Regions from separate parts of the Rhizobium sp. Root149 genome, predicted to be linked through region 2. Evidence: riboswitches for the same ligand, from Rfam matches in the RefSeq annotation. Region 2 holds a riboswitch; the other holds the start of a gene.
The links. A riboswitch is a leader RNA that binds a small molecule or an ion and turns the genes downstream of it on or off. The one in region 2 is predicted to bind S-adenosylmethionine.

Region 1: another riboswitch for S-adenosylmethionine. It lies ahead of metA (homoserine O-succinyltransferase); the one in region 2 lies ahead of ASD54_RS14340 (O-succinylhomoserine sulfhydrylase).

The regions. Positions count from the first base shown of each region.
Region 1 is NZ_LMGD01000022.1:243,741-251,554, reverse strand. Features, by position in the region: gene ASD54_RS19465 (thiamine diphosphokinase) at 1-478, opposite strand, end outside; gene ASD54_RS19460 (MoxR family ATPase) at 597-1,436, shown strand; SAM riboswitch at 1,511-1,588, shown strand; gene metA (homoserine O-succinyltransferase) at 1,656-2,576, shown strand; gene ASD54_RS19450 (VWA domain-containing protein) at 2,583-3,764, shown strand; gene ASD54_RS19445 (aldose epimerase family protein) at 3,835-4,854, shown strand; gene speB (agmatinase) at 4,899-5,942, opposite strand; gene ASD54_RS19435 (aminotransferase) at 6,083-7,279, shown strand; gene ASD54_RS19430 (DUF2076 domain-containing protein) at 7,339-7,814, opposite strand, start outside.
Region 2 is NZ_LMGD01000020.1:453,773-461,586, forward strand. Features, by position in the region: gene ASD54_RS14330 (Hsp33 family molecular chaperone) at 107-1,099, shown strand; gene apaG (Co2+/Mg2+ efflux protein ApaG) at 1,148-1,540, opposite strand; gene ASD54_RS14340 (O-succinylhomoserine sulfhydrylase) at 1,755-2,939, opposite strand; SAM riboswitch at 2,982-3,059, opposite strand; gene ASD54_RS14345 (2'-deoxycytidine 5'-triphosphate deaminase) at 3,133-4,227, shown strand; tRNA gene ASD54_RS14350 (tRNA-Gly) at 4,315-4,388, shown strand; gene ASD54_RS14355 (glycosyltransferase family 2 protein) at 4,405-6,237, opposite strand; gene ASD54_RS14360 (transporter substrate-binding domain-containing protein) at 6,394-7,272, shown strand; gene ASD54_RS14365 (helix-turn-helix transcriptional regulator) at 7,302-7,814, opposite strand, start outside.

The DNA.
Region 1 (7,814 bases), on a different contig from region 2:
AGCCGAGCACCGAAAACAGCGAACCCTTGGGCAGGTCCAGCTCCATTCCCGCATCATTGCACAGCGGGAAGGCTTCTTCCTCGCCAGAGGTCAGCATGACCTCGAAATTGTCTTCAGCAAGGCTGAGGGCCGAGAGATAGTGTTGCAGCACATGGTCCGATCGCTCGCCGCCGAGCGCACCAACGAGAATCAACCGTTCCGCGCCACGTGAAATCGCTTCCGCAATGGCAATTTCGCCATCGGTCGCCGCCTTGGAGGCAGGGTAAGCGCGGCGCTCGATCTTCGGATAGGCGGCCTTCAGCGCATCGTCACTGGAGTCGAAATCGCCAACCCATATTTCCGGTGTGAGGCCCAGCGCGCTCGCATGGCGAATGCCGCTATCGGCGGCGATCACGCGGCTGCCTTTCGTCACGGCACGCAGCCGGTCCGTCACGGTAATGTTGCCGCCCAGAAGAATGGAAAATGTCGGTGTGCTCATGGGGTCTGCCCATAGCCTATTCGCGGGGTAGAAGGAAAGCGGGATTCGCCGGTTTTCCGGCACTCTTGCTTCACGTCATCTCACTTATTAGGTTCGCGGCCAGCAGGGAGAATGAGAGATGCAGTTTACCGGAACCGCCGACTACATAGCCGACAAGGATTTGATGGTGGCCGTCAATGCCGCGATCCGGCTGGAACGCCCGTTGTTGGTGAAAGGCGAACCCGGCACCGGCAAGACCGAACTGGCGCGGCAGGTGGCGGCGGCGCTCGGTCTGGACATGATCGAGTGGAATATCAAATCCACCACCAAGGCGCAGCAGGGGCTCTATGAATATGATGCCGTTTCGCGCCTGCGCGACAGCCAGTTGGGCGATCCGCGCGTCAACGAGGTTTCCAACTATATCAGGCGCGGCAAGCTGTGGCAGGCCTTCGCCGCAGAACAAAAGGTCGTGCTTCTGATCGACGAGATCGACAAGGCCGACATTGAGTTCCCAAACGACCTTCTTCAGGAACTCGACCGCATGGAATTTCACGTCTACGAGACAGGCGAGACCGTGAAAGCCAAGGTGCGGCCCATTGTCATCATCACCTCGAACAATGAGAAGGAGCTGCCGGATGCCTTCCTGCGGCGCTGCTTCTTCCATTATATCCGCTTTCCGGATGCCGAGACGCTGTCGCGCATCGTGGAAGTGCACTATCCCGGCATCAAGCAGAAACTGGTGAGCGCGGCCCTGACCCAGTTCTACGAAATCCGCGAGATGCCGGGGCTGAAGAAGAAGCCCTCAACATCCGAGGCGCTCGACTGGATCCGGCTTCTGGTGTCCGACGATGTCGATCCGGACGATCTGCGCGCCGACGTCAAGAACGCTCTGCCGAAGCTGCACGGTGCCCTGCTCAAGAACGAGCAGGATGTGCATCTCTTCGAGCGGTTGGCGTTCATGGCGAGGCGCGAGCGGTAGGCGGGGAAGTGCGGTAGGCGGGGAAGTGCGGTCTCCAACCCTCATTGACCTTGGCGGAATAAGGGCCTATTTAGAAGGCTCATCGTGGTGATTTGGCCGGTCGGCTTGCAGCCACGTTAAATAAGTCGCTAAAGGGCCGCGAGAAGAGAGACAAATCCTTTTCCCCGGACCGGTCGCGACTATCGCCACCGGTTTTTTTGTTTTTGTCGAGTTGAAACCATGCCGATCAAGATTCCAGATACGCTTCCCGCTTTCGAGACGTTGGTCAATGAAGGCGTTCGGGTCATGACCGAGACGGTGGCCGTGCGGCAGGATATCCGTCCGCTGCAGATCGGCCTGCTCAACCTCATGCCGAACAAGATCAAGACCGAAGTGCAGATGGCACGTCTGGTCGGTGCTTCTCCCCTGCAGGTAGAGCTTTCTCTTGTACGGATCGGTGGCCACAAGGCGAAGAACACCTCTGAAGAGCACCTTCTGTCCTTCTACGAGACCTGGGAAGAGGTGAGGCACCGCAAGTTCGATGGCTTCATCATCACCGGCGCGCCGGTCGAAACGCTGCAGTATGAAGATGTTACCTATTGGGACGAGATGCAGCAGATCTTCGATTGGACGGAAACCAATGTCCATTCAACGCTGAATGTCTGCTGGGGCGCAATGGCGGCCATCTATCACTTCCACAAGGTGCCGAAGCACGAGTTGAAGGCGAAGGCGTTCGGCGTCTATCGTCACCGCAATCTCTGCCCGTCCTCCATCTATCTCAACGGCTTCTCGGATGATTTCCAGGTGCCGGTCTCACGCTGGACGGAGGTGCGCCGAGCCGATATCGAAAAGGTGCCGGGTCTGGAAATCCTGATGGAATCCGATGAGATGGGCGTTTGCCTCGTGCATGAGAAGCGCGGCAACCGGCTCTACATGTTCAACCATGTGGAATATGACTCCACCTCGCTGGCGGACGAATATTTCCGGGATGTGAACGCAGGCGTGCCGATCAAGATGCCGCATAACTATTTCCCGCACAACGATGTTACACTGACGCCGCAGAACCGCTGGCGCAGCCATGCGCATCTGTTTTTCGGCAACTGGATCAACGAGATCTACCAGACCACGCATTATGATCTGGAGCAGATTGGAATTCGGTAAGGCATCATGCTCATTCCCTTCTTCCTGAAGCTTAGACAAGCGAAAGTCCCGGTTACACTCCGGGAATTCCTGGATCTGCTGGGAGGAATGGAAGCAGGGCTTGCGGATTTTGATGTCGAAGCCTTCTATTTCCTTGCGCGTGCGGCGCTGGTGAAGGATGAGCGGTTCATCGACCGTTTCGATCAGGTGTTCTCTCAGCATTTTCGGGGTCTGACGGCTATCGCAGGTGCAGATGGCGTCGATGTCGAAACCCTGCCGGAAGACTGGCTTCGCAAGCTGGCCGAGAAGCATCTGACGCCGGAAGAGAAGGCGCTTGTCGAATCCCTCGGTGGCTTCGACAAGCTAATGGAAACGCTTAAGAAACGGCTGGAAGAGCAGAAGGGCCGCCATCAGGGCGGCTCGAAATGGATCGGCACCGCCGGAACCTCACCCTTCGGCGCTTATGGCTATAATCCGGAAGGCGTTCGGATCGGCCAGGAAGGCTCCCGTCATCGCAAGGCGGTGAAGATGTGGGACAAACGCGAGTTCCGCGACTTCGACGATAGCCGCGAAATCGGCACCCGCAACATCAAGATCGCTTTGAAGCGCCTGCGCCGCTGGGTGCGGGAAGGGGCTGCGGACGAGCTGGATCTTGCCGGCACCATTCGCTCTACCGCTGAACACGGCTATCTGGATGTGCAGACGCGGCCGGAGCGGCGCAACGCTGTGAAGCTGCTGATGTTCTTCGATGTCGGCGGCTCGATGGACGATCATGTCATGGTGGTCGAGGAACTGTTTTCTGCGGCCCGCGCCGAGTTTCGGCATCTGGAGCATTTCTACTTTCACAACTGCCTTTACGAGAGCGTGTGGCGCGATAATCGCCGCCGGTCCGAGCGTCTGCCGGTCACCGATATCCTGCGCAGCTATGGCCCGGACTATAAGGTCATCTTCGTTGGTGATGCCACCATGAGCCCCTATGAGATTACCCATGCAGGGGGTTCCGTCGAGCACTGGAACAAGGAGCCGGGGGCGGCGTGGATCGCCCGAATGACCGGGCATTTTCATCGTGTCGCCTGGATCAATCCGGTGCCGCAGGGGCATTGGGACTACACGCAATCGCTTGTCATCATGCGTCAGCTGCTGAATGACTGCATGTTTCCGCTGACCTTGCAGGGGCTGGAGCAGGCCACGCGGCAACTCGCCCGCTGATATATTTCAAGGATTGCGAAGCGCAGGATTTTGGCGCAGTTTGCCGCGCAAATTCGAAAGGACGATAATGATGACGACGCAGGGCGAAATCTTCGGCACCACTCCCAAGGGCGAAACGGTTTACCGGGTGAAGATTTCCGGCGGCGGGCTGACCGCCCATGTCATCACCTGGGGTGCTGTCATTCAGGATCTGCGCCTTGAAGGACACGATGCACCTCTGGTGCTGGGCTTCGACAATTTCGATGATTATCCGAACTATTCCTCCTATTTTGGTGCGACACCGGGGCGCGTTGCCAATCGCATCGGCAAAGGCCAGTTCACGCTGGATGGCAGGCATTATCAGCTGGATCTGAACCAGAACGGCAATACGCACCTGCATGGCGGCAGCGATGGGCTGGGCAAGACCAACTGGACGATCATTGCGCATGCGGAAAACAAGGTCATCCTGCAGGTCACCGATCCCGATGGCCGCGGCGGTTATCCGGGCAATTGCACGGTGACGGCAACCTATGAGCTCAAAGATGAGGGCGTTCTGAACGTCGTCTATGAGAGCGTGACGGATGCGCCGACGCTCGCCAATATCTGCCAGCACACCTATTTCAACCTCGATGGCCGGGACGATACGCTGGGCCACGACATCATGATTGCCGCCGATCATTATCTGGAGCTCGACGAACATCAGGTGCCGACAGGCAAGCAGGTGCCGGTGGCAGGAACCCCTATGGATCTGCGACAGCTTGGTTCATTGCGCCGCACGGATGAAAACGGCGCGCAGGTGGATTTCGACCACAATTACTGCCTCTCCAACGAACGTGTGGAGAAGCGGTCTATTGCGCTGGTGCGCAGCGTCAATTCCGGCGTTTCTCTGGAAGTCCGCACCACGGAGCCGGGGGTTCAGCTCTATGGCGGCTTCAAGCTGAAGCCGACCGTTCCCGGTCTCTCCGGCAAGCTCTACGGTCCTTATGCGGGGCTCTGCCTGGAAACGCAGATCTGGCCGGATGCCATCAATCACCCGGGCTTCCCGAACGCGGTGCTGCGCCCTGGCGAAGTGCTTCGCCAGGAAACCGATTACGTCTTCTCCAAGAGCTGATTGAGGATCAAGCTGGCCGTTTCGGTCAACGGCCAGCTTCCCTTTCAGGTTTTCAATGCCGGGCTGAAGGCCATCAGGCTCAGCAGTTCGAACAGAACCTGTGCTCCCGCATGGGCGGTGTTATGGGTGGCGTCATATTCGGGCGCCACTTCCACCACGTCGCCGCCGACAAGGTTGATGCCCTTCAGGCCGCGCAGCAGTTCCAGAACTTCGCGCGTCGTCAGGCCTCCCACTTCCGGCGTCCCTGTACCAGGTGCGAAAGCCGGATCAAGGCTATCGATATCGAAGGAGATGTAGGTCGGGCCGTCGCCGACGATGGCGCGCGCCTTTTCGATGATGGCGGGAAGCCCGAGCCCGGTCACCTCTTCGGCATGAATGACCGTCATCCCGCTCTCGTAGGAAAACTCCCAGAGATATTCCGATGAACCGCGAATGCCGATCTGTATCGTTCGGGTTGGATCCAGCACGCCATCCAGAACGGCATTGCGGAACGGCCCGCCATGATGGAATTTCGTCTGGTCGAAAGAGCCGCCAGTATCGCAGTGCGCATCGATATGGATCAAGCCTACTGGCCTGTTCTTGCCGACTGCCTTGAGAATGGAATGGGTAATAGAGTGATCGCCTCCAACCGCGAGCGGCACCACACCCGCATCGACGATCTGGTTGAAGCGTTTTTCGATGTCCTCGTGGCTCATCTCGAGCCGGTATCGGCTGCGGAAGGGAACGTCTCCGATATCAGCAACTCGTAACTCGTGCACCGGTGTACAGCCAAGCACGTGGTTATAGGGGCCGATGCGGTCGATTGAGCGGAGCGCGCGTGGCCCAAAGCGTGAGCCGGGACGATTGGTGACGCCAAGATCCATCGGGACGCCGATCAGGGCGACCTGAAGATCCTGAAAATCCGGGTTGTCGGCTGCGACGGCAAGGTGTGGCGCATAGAGGAGAGTGGGGATGCCGGCATAGGGAGCGGCCCGCGTTCCGTTCTTGAAGACCTTGGTGCCGACCTTGGCAAAGGCCGGATCGAAGATCTCGCCGCCTTCTCCATACTTTGCCCGCAGTGCCGCCAGTTTCTCATCATTCCAGGCCATGACCACAATCCCGATTGCTGCTGTAAAAATGGGCGACGGACTATCCTGCCTTCGCTTTCAGCAATATCGAACGAAAAGACATTCTAAATCAATTGACTTTTTGGCGTTGAGCCATGCTGATGCTGGCCAGAGAGTCTGAAATGAGATTGCCGAACCCCATGTCATCCGTGCCCGCCTTCAACCCTTTGATCGAACAGATTTCACCTCCGCCAGTACCCTCTGTGCAAGCCTGGGCGCGGGCCTATGATGGTGCAAAAGGTCCACTGATTGACCTGTCGCAGGCGGTACCGGGCTATCCTCCGCACCCGAAAATGCTTCATCTCCTGGGCGAAGCGGCATCCTCGCGCGCCTCGACCGGCTACGGCCCCATCGAGGGCGATGGTATTTTGCGGGAGGCTTACGCTACGCATGTCAGCGAGGTTTACGGGGCGTCTCTCGCGTCGGGACATGTCCACATCACCTCCGGCTGCAACCAGGCCTTCATCTGCGCAATCATGGCTGTTGCGGGTGCAGGCGATACCGTCTTGATGACCAATCCCTACTATTTCAACCACCAGACCACGCTTGCCATGCTGGGGATCGCAACCAAGCTTGTCGAGTGCCGGGCGGAGAACGGCTTCCTCCCAACGGCGGCGGATATCGAGGCGCAGATAGGGTCTGGCGTGAAGGCGCTGGCACTGGTTTCACCGAACAATCCGACGGGTGCGGTTTATCCTCCCGCGCTTCTGGCGGAGATCGCCGAGCTTTGCCGATCGCGCGGTGTCTGGCTGATCCTGGACGAGACCTATCGGGATTTTCTGGCCACCGAGGGTGCGCCGCCGCATGCGCTTTTCTCACGTCCGGACTGGGAGAGTTCGATCGTCTCGGTCTACAGTTTCTCAAAGAGCTTCTGTATTCCCGGCCATCGGCTCGGTGCCATCACGGCTGGTCCCGCTTTCATCGCACAGGTGGCGAAGGTCATGGATAATCTGCAGATCTGTGCGCCGCGCGCGGGTCAGGCTGCCGTGGCTACCGCGTTGCCGCTTCTTGCCGATTGGCGGGAGGAGAACAGACAGGAAATTCTACGACGCGCAAAGGCTCTGTCCGACGTCATGCACAGCGTTTCGGACTGGAAGCTCGATGCCTTGGGGGCCTATTTTGCCTTCGTGCGGCACCCTTTCGAAGGCGTCGGTTCGGCAGAGGTGGCGGAAGCACTGGCCAAAAAGGCCGGCGTTTCTTGCATTCCAGGCAGCTATTTCGGGCCCGGTCAGGAGCAGTATCTGCGGTTTGCCTTTGCCAATGCCGATGTGGACGGGCTCACGATGCTGGGTCAAAGGTTGAGCAGTTTCACGCTATAAAAATGCCCGGACCTTTCAGTCCGGGCAAGTTCAAGTCCGTCTATCAAGAGGGATAGAAATCAGAACTGCATGTCTTCTTCCATGCCTGCATCATCTGCCGGTTCCTCGGCGGGAGTTTCGGCTGCCTGCGCCTCGTCGCCGCCAATCATGCCTGCAATGGCGTTACCCAGAAGCACACCGCCAGCCACGCCCATGGCTGTCTGTGCCGCACCGGCGAGGAAGCCGCCGCCACGGGCCGGTTGCGCGTGACCAAAGCCCTGCTGCTGGCCGCCCCATGGGTTGCCGGGGTTGCGGGGGCCAGCCTGCATTCCACCAGGCATCATGCCTTGATTTGATGCTTGCGGTGCAGGGCGTGCGGGCTGCGAACTGCCGAACAGGCTGGAGAAGAAGCCGCCGCCGGAGGCAGGGCGGGACGAAAGCTGGTATTCCAGCTCCTCGATCCGCCGCTGCGCCTGATCTAGCGCCTGTTCCTGCACAACGATCGTCTGCGCCATGAAATAGGGTGCTCCGGGTTGGCTGGCGATGCGATCACGAA
Region 2 (7,814 bases):
AGCAGGTGTATCAACACAACATCGTCGGCCTGTTTCCCCCGGTTCAGCGGTTCCGCTTGACCGGGTTATGTGCGAAATGGATGGCTCCGGCGTGAAGGAGTGACTTATGGCTGAAGCCACCGTCGATTTGAATGAACTGCATTTCGCAGGAGACGACAAGGTCGTGCCCTTTCAGGTTGAAGGGCTGGATGTGCGCGGACGCGCTGTCCAGTTGGGCCCGATCCTCAACCAGATTCTTGGGCGCCATGACTATCCGGCTCCCGTTGCAAGATTGCTGGCGGAAGCCATCGTCCTGACGGCACTGATCGGCACCTCGCTGAAGTTCGAAGGCCGCTTCACGGTCCAGACAAAGGGCAATGGTCCGGTCGATCTGCTGGTCGCGGATTTCACGAGCCCCCAGAATATGCGCGCCTATGCACGTTTCGATGAGGATGCGCTGGCGGTGTCGGTCAAGGCAGGGCGGATATCTCCGCCTGAGTTGTTGGGTGCGGGCGTGCTGGCTTTCACGATCGACCAGGGCCGCGGAATGCAGCCTTACCAGGGCATCGTGCCGCTCGATGGTTCTTCGCTCGAAGAGATTGCGGGCGTCTATTTCCGTCAGTCCGAGCAGATACCGACAAAAGTGCGGCTGGGCGTAGCTGAGCTCTTTGATCGGGACGAAAGCGGTAAACCCCGCCATAACTGGCGTGCTGGCGGCGTGCTGGCGCAGTTTCTGCCAGATGCTCCAGAGCGGATGCGTCAGCCGGATCTGCATGGCGGTGATGGGGATGAGCGTGAGTACGACCTGGCAGAGGATGATGCCTGGTCTGAAGCCAGCATGCTGGTTTCGACCGTTGATACCGATGAACTGACGGATCCACAGGTCGGGATAGAGCGCCTGTTGTACCGGTTGTTTCACGAACGGGGCGTGAGGATCTATGAGCCGCAGTCGGTTCTGGATCGTTGCAGCTGTTCGCGTGACAAGATCAAGGATGTCTTGGCGGGATTTTCTGCAGAGGAAGTCGAGGCAAGTCAGGATAATGGCGAGATCGCCGTTACCTGCGAGTTCTGCTCTACAACGTATCGCTATCCGATAACAGAGATCCAGCCCGCCGAGTGATGCGCGTGAGGAAGACGGTGTCCATGCCGTCTTCCAGTCCACTGGCAGTCAGTTCAGTATGCGCAGCAGGCCCGGCGAATCCAGCGAGAAGGCTGGAATGTCCACGATGAAGGTGCGGCCGTCATCCGTCTGCATCTGATAATGGCCGAACATGATGCCGGATGGCGTATCGAGTGGGCAGCCGGAAGAATATTCGTAGGTATCCCCTGGTTCCAGGCGCGGCTGTTCGCCGACCACCCCCGGTCCCTCGACCTCATCCACCAGCCCGTTTTCATCCGTGATGTGCCAGTAGCGATGGATCAACTGGACTGTCGTATCCGAATGATTGGCAATAACGATACGGTATCCCCAGACGTAGCGGCCATCTTCCGGATCGGATTGCTCCTCCAGATAATAGGGCTCCACTTCGACTTCGATATCCTTCGTCCGTGCGCGATACATAGGCGACACCTCACTGCCTTGATGTACGGATATCGTACAGCTTGCGGGCAGGGTCAAGAAAGACGCGGAAATCCTCCAGCAAAAACATGGAGTTTCAGCGGTTAATGCTAACCGTCAAGGTAAACATCGATTTAAGGCCCTTTGATGGACCGGCCAAACACCGCGGATCTGCATGAAACAGCATTGCAGTCCGCTGTGTCTGTCGAGTAGTTGGTCAGCCGCCGATCTTGGCAATCGCCTGAGACAGATCGTCGATCAGATCCTCGGCATCCTCGATACCGCAGGAAAGCCGCAAGGTGCCGCCGGTGATACCCGCCTCCGCACGGCCTTCTTCAGAAAGGTTTTTGTGCGTCGTTGTTGCGGGATGGGTGATCAGACTTTTCGCGTCGCCGAGATTGTTGGAGATGCGCACGACCTTCAAGGCGTCCTGAAGTGCGAATGCCGCCTCCTTGCCGCCCTTCAGTTCGAAGCAGACCAGCGTTGAGCCACCCGTCATCTGCTTGGCGATGATATCCGCCTGCGGATGGTCCTTGCGTCCTGGATAGATGACCTTGGCAACCTTGGTCTGGTCCGCCAGGAAGTCGGCAATCTTGGCGGCATTTTCCGTCTGTTGCTTCACGCGCAGCGGCAGGGTTTCGAGGCCCTTCAACAATGTCCACGCGTTGAAGGGTGACATGGCCGGACCGGTATGGCGGAAATAGTCGTGCAGGTTTTCGTCGATCCACTGCTTGTCGGACAGCACGATACCGCCGAGGCATCGGCCCTGACCATCAATGTGTTTGGTTGCCGAATAGACGACGATATGAGCGCCAAGTTCCAGCGGCTTCTGAAAGAGGGGAGTCGCGAATACGTTGTCGACGACAACCTTGACGCCGATCTGGTTGGCGAGTGCGGCAACCGCGGCAATGTCTACCACTTCAAGCGTCGGGTTCGTCGGGCTCTCGAGGAAGAACACCTTGGTGTTCGGGCGGACTGCCGCCTCCCAGTTCGTGATGTCACGGCCATCGACCAGCGTGCACTCCACACCGTATTTTGGTGCCAGTGTTTCGACGATGTAGCGGCAGGATCCGAAAAGTGCGCGTGCCGCGACGATATGATCGCCAGCCTTCACCTGACAAAGAATGGCGGCGGCCACGGCAGCCATGCCGGATGCGGTGGCGCGAGCATCTTCAGCGCCTTCCAACGCAATCATGCGCTTTTCGAACATATCGTTTGTCGGGCTGCCGTAGCGCGCGTAGATGAAGCCGTCGGTCTCGCCTTTGAACCGGGCTTCGGCGGAGGCGGAGCTCTCGTATACAAAGCCTTGAGTCAGGAAAATCGCTTCGGAAGTTTCGCCGTAAGGGGAGCGCAACGTGCCTTCATGGACGAGCTTCGTTGCGGGGCGCCAGGTCTTGCTCATGTCGTGTTACCACTTCAAAACAAAAAAACCGGTCGCAATGGGACCGGTTCGCACCCGGTCCTTTAGCCACTTGTTTAACGTGGCTGCAAGCCGACCGGCCAAATCACCACGGGATAAGCATGCCTTACGCCCAAGCAGAGCTTGCGTCAATTCCCTGCTTTTGCTTTTGTCGCGCGATTGAAGGATAGGGTTTATGGAACGTACAGCGGGTATTCTGGCAGATCGTGCGATCAAGGCACTCTTCGCCGAGGGTCAATTGAAATCCGAGGCGCCACTGGATGGTGACCAGATCCAGCCGGCAAGCCTCGATCTTCGACTGGGCTCCAAGGCCCTGCGGGTGCGCGCCAGCTTCATGCCGGGCCGCAGCAGCACGGTTGCAAGCAAGCTCGACCGGCTGACGCTGCATGAGATCGATCTGGAACATGGCGCTGTGCTTGAGACAGGCTGCGTCTACATCGTGCCGCTGATGGAAAGCCTTGATCTGCCTGCGGAACTCTCTGCGTCCACCAATCCGAAAAGCTCGACGGGAAGGCTCGATATCTTCACGCGCGTGATGGTTGACCACGCCCAGGAATTCGACAAGATTCCCGCCGGTTACAGTGGCCCTCTCTATCTGGAGATCTCGCCGCGCACTTTCCCTGTCATCGTTCGCCGCGGCTCCCGGCTTTCGCAGATCCGCTTCAGAGTGGGCAATGCGCTGTTGAGCGAGGCGGATCTTGTGGAACTGCACGCGGCTGAAACGCTGGTCGCAAGCGAAACGCCCAATGTTTCAGGCGGTGGCATTGCGCTCTCCATCGATTTGAAGGGAACCGGTCCCGAAGGCTTGATTGGCTACAGAGGCAAACATCATACCTCGGTCATCGATGTCGACAGGAAAGCTCAGCACGAGGTTCTGGATTTCTGGGAGCCGATCTACAGCCGTGGACGCAATGAACTGATCCTCGATCCGGATGAGTTCTACATTCTGGTCTCGCGCGAAGCAGTCCATGTGCCGCCCTCCTATGCCGCCGAGATGACCCCTTACGATCCACTCGTCGGAGAGTTTCGCGTGCACTATGCCGGTTTCTTCGATCCGGGGTTTGGCCATGCTGCTGCAGGTGGCTCAGGCAGTCGTGCAGTCCTGGAAGTTCGCAGTCACGAGGTTCCGTTCATTCTGGAGCATGGGCAGATTGTCGGACGGCTGGTTTACGAGCACATGCTCGAACGGCCGCAAGGCCTTTATGGCACCGGTCTCGGTTCCAACTATCAGGCGCAGGGTCTCAAGCTCTCCAAGCATTTCAAGCTATAGGCTTCACGGCCCGCGATGCGGACACGCGGAAAGACGCATTTTTGCTTGATGGTGCATGACGCCGATGCTAGTTCTCGAATGTCGAGCGCGGGTGTAGCTCAATGGTAGAGCAGCAGCTTCCCAAGCTGAATACGAGGGTTCGATTCCCTTCACCCGCTCCAAATCCAGCCGACGCAATCATCCATCCGGCATTGCGGCCTCATCACGTGGCCTGTGAGGCGTCTTGTGCCAGAAGAATGGGCGTGTCCGCAGTTCATTCGCAGCGCGCCAGGCGGCCCTCGACACCATCATCCAATAATAGGGAAGAGCCATCCACCGCCATCCCACCCTCCGCTTTTCTTCTGCAACCATGCACTTCAGGCCGAGCAGGAGAAACACGGCGTAGCTGCCAAACACATTGAAGAGATCCAGCACGACCAGAGCGCGAGTCGTGAGGCTCGAACTGCCGTCAATGTCGATAAAGACCCGGTAGAGAATCGATATGAGAAGAACGGGCGTGAGCGGGTGCATCAGGGCTGAGAGCAGCATGCCGCCAATCATGAGCTGGAATGTCAGCATGGCTGGAAAACCCAACTCGTGTGTCGCCTTGCCCGGGTTGCGCATGATCACGAGCCAGGTTTGGAACCATCCCTTGAACCAGCGAACACGTTGGCCGAGCCAGATATTGTAATTCACGGGCGCATCCTCGACAGTCTGATAACGCAGGGTCTCAGCCCGGTATCCGTGGCGAAACAGCCGCATTCCGAGATCCGCATCTTCTGTCACGTTGAATGGGTCCCAGGCTCCAACCTCGCGTAGGACATCGGTTTTGAAATGATTGGATGTCCCGCCAAGTGGTAGCGGCAATCTGAACCGGGCCAGCATGGGCAGGAGACCGCGGAAGAGGGCGGCATATTCGAGTGCAAACAAGGCACTGACCGAGCTCTTCTCTGGATTGCCGATAACGAGAGGCGATTGGAGGCAGGCGACGTCGGGAGGTGCCGCAACAAACCGGGTATATGCCTCAAGCAATTGCTTGGGGTGCGGTCTGTCTTCCGCATCGTAGATGGTCAGGTATTCACCGCGAACTCCAGCCAAGGCATAACTCAGCGCTTTCGGCTTTGTTCGGGGAGCACAGGGTGGCACTTCAACGACCTCGAAATTCGGCGGCAGCCGGACCTGCTTGAGGGCGGTCAGTGTGTCGAGGTCGTCGGCCTCACAAACGAGCTTGATATCCAGCCGGGCGCTTGGCCATTCGAGACGCTCCAAACTACGAATAAGTTGTGCTGCGACTTCCGCCTCTTTGTAAAGGGCGACCATGACGCAATAGCGCGGAAGGGCAGGGGGAAGGTCGATAAGGCGTGGTGGCGGCGACTGTTTCCTTAAAAGGACCAAGGCAACAATGCGTAGAATGATTGCAAATAGATAGGAAACAGAAAGAATGACGTGGATCAGCGGCAGCATGAGTGCGGGGGCATGCAACAGGATCAACAGCAAGGCTGCAAGGATCCCGCCACCGAGAAAGCCCTGCTTGCCGGAAGCGACAATGCGGGCTGATGCATCAGGCGCAGTTTCGAAAAGATGGAAAACAACAGAGCGCACGCGCCGTTCTGCTCCGCATGTCCACACTGCCTTTCGAATGGCGGACGGCGTGGTGACGACCAAAGTCTGACGAAGATCCGGAAGTTTTCTGAGGAGTTCCGCTGTGGCGCCGAGCCTCGCAGCCTGCGGAACGATAGCAACCTTAGGGGCGCGATGCCGTTCGATAACCCGCACTTGAGTGGGGTATTGAAGCTGACTGTCCAGCCGCGGGAGATCCTGAACATTGTCTCCGTTGATCTTCGCCGTAAACGGCAGTCCGAGCATTTCAGCCATGGCTTCGAAATGCCGTTCTTCGTCAATATGCCGGTTCGCCAGCAATTCCTCCTCAAGCGAGGATTGATTTATGGCCGCCTGCCGTGACAGCCTGCTGACGAGCGTACGAGAAACACCCAGCAGGCGAAGAGCCCCTGCCTCATCGAGGTCCGGCAAAAGTTCTCTTTTGCGTGCAGGCGAGGGCTCATGTTGCGAGCCCTCTGATATCTTGGAGTCAAGAATGTCCTCTTGATATTCCCCCGAAACGGTCAAGCTGGTACACCGTGATAGGCCGTTGCCGATACTTCGATATGGATGACAGGATTGCAACTAATGAGTTTTATTCGAGAAATAAAGCCTGGATTTAGAGTTGCATTTCTTCTTATTTTATCAATTATTTCAATAATTTATGTTCAAGTATCTCAGGCTGCGGAGAACCCCGGGGGCGTACCTGTCCTATCGGACCCGAATGAACGTTTAACCAAGCCTGATTTGTCAAACCTTGCTCGCTTTCGCATATTGACGGCGTCTGATTTTCCTCCGTTCAATTTCGTCGATCAGACCGGACGACTGGCTGGTTATCACGTAGATGTGATCAGAGAGGTGTGTAGAGAGCTGAACATCGAGGCCAAATGTCAGGTCCAGGCTATGCCGTACGCAGATCTGGAGGGGGCTCTCGAGGCTGGAAACGGTGAAGCCGTGATGTCTGGAATTGCGATAACGTCCAGCTTGCGGCAGAAGTTTTCTTTCTCCAGACCCTATTTGTTTCTGCCAGCCCGGTTCGCTGTACAAGGCAAACTCGGTTTGTCTGGCCGGGCAGGAGACGCTTTGGCAGGACGGAAAGTTGGTGTAATCGCCAATACCGCGCACGAGAAAATGCTTGGAGCATTCTTCCCAAAACTCGTGGCCGTTCCTGTGAGCGGGCAGGAAGAATTGTTCTCTTCACTCAAGGAAGGCAAAGTCGATGCAATTCTCGCAGATGGCGTGAGAGTACCCTTCTGGGTCGCCAGTCCTGCTGCAGAAAAGTGCTGCGTTCTGCTGGATGGCCCCTACCTGTCTCAGCATTATCTGGGTGAAGGGTTCGCGGTCATGCTTCGCAAGGGAAATGCGGTTCAACTGACGGCGGCCGTCGACTATGCTCTGGCTCAACTGGCTGCAAAAGGGCGACTACAGGACATCTATCTTCGCTACTTCCCCAACGGCTTCTACTGAAGCAGCTTGACCTCTCTACCAGCCTTGCCTCATTGGCTGGCCCAGATGATACGGGCGATCCAATCGATGTCTTCAACTGCAAAATTGCGGTTCGGATGGTCGGGATTAAGCGAGGAAAGCTCAATTGAGCGCGCACTCTGCCGTGCAAGAACCTTCGCCATCACCTCTCCTTCGCGTGTCTTGACAACAACGCGGTCTCCCTTTCGAACCTGCGCGCCGGGCTCCACGATCAGTCGATCACCGTCTCGATAGAGTGGCAGCATGGAATCGCCCTGAACTTCGAGAGCATAGACATTGTTGTGCTTCGAAACGGCGGCGGGAAACTCCACCACATCCCACCCTTGACCGGCAGGAAAGCCCCCATCGTCAAAGAAACCTCCGGCTCCAGCCTGGGCAAAGCCGAGCAGGGGGATGGAACTCATTTGCGGCAGAAAAACTCCGTCAGGCATACGTGGAGTACCAGTCGGCGCCAGATAGCCCAGGAATTCATCCAGAGATGCGCCTGTGGCTTCCAAAACCTTGGAAATGGATTCCGTGGATGG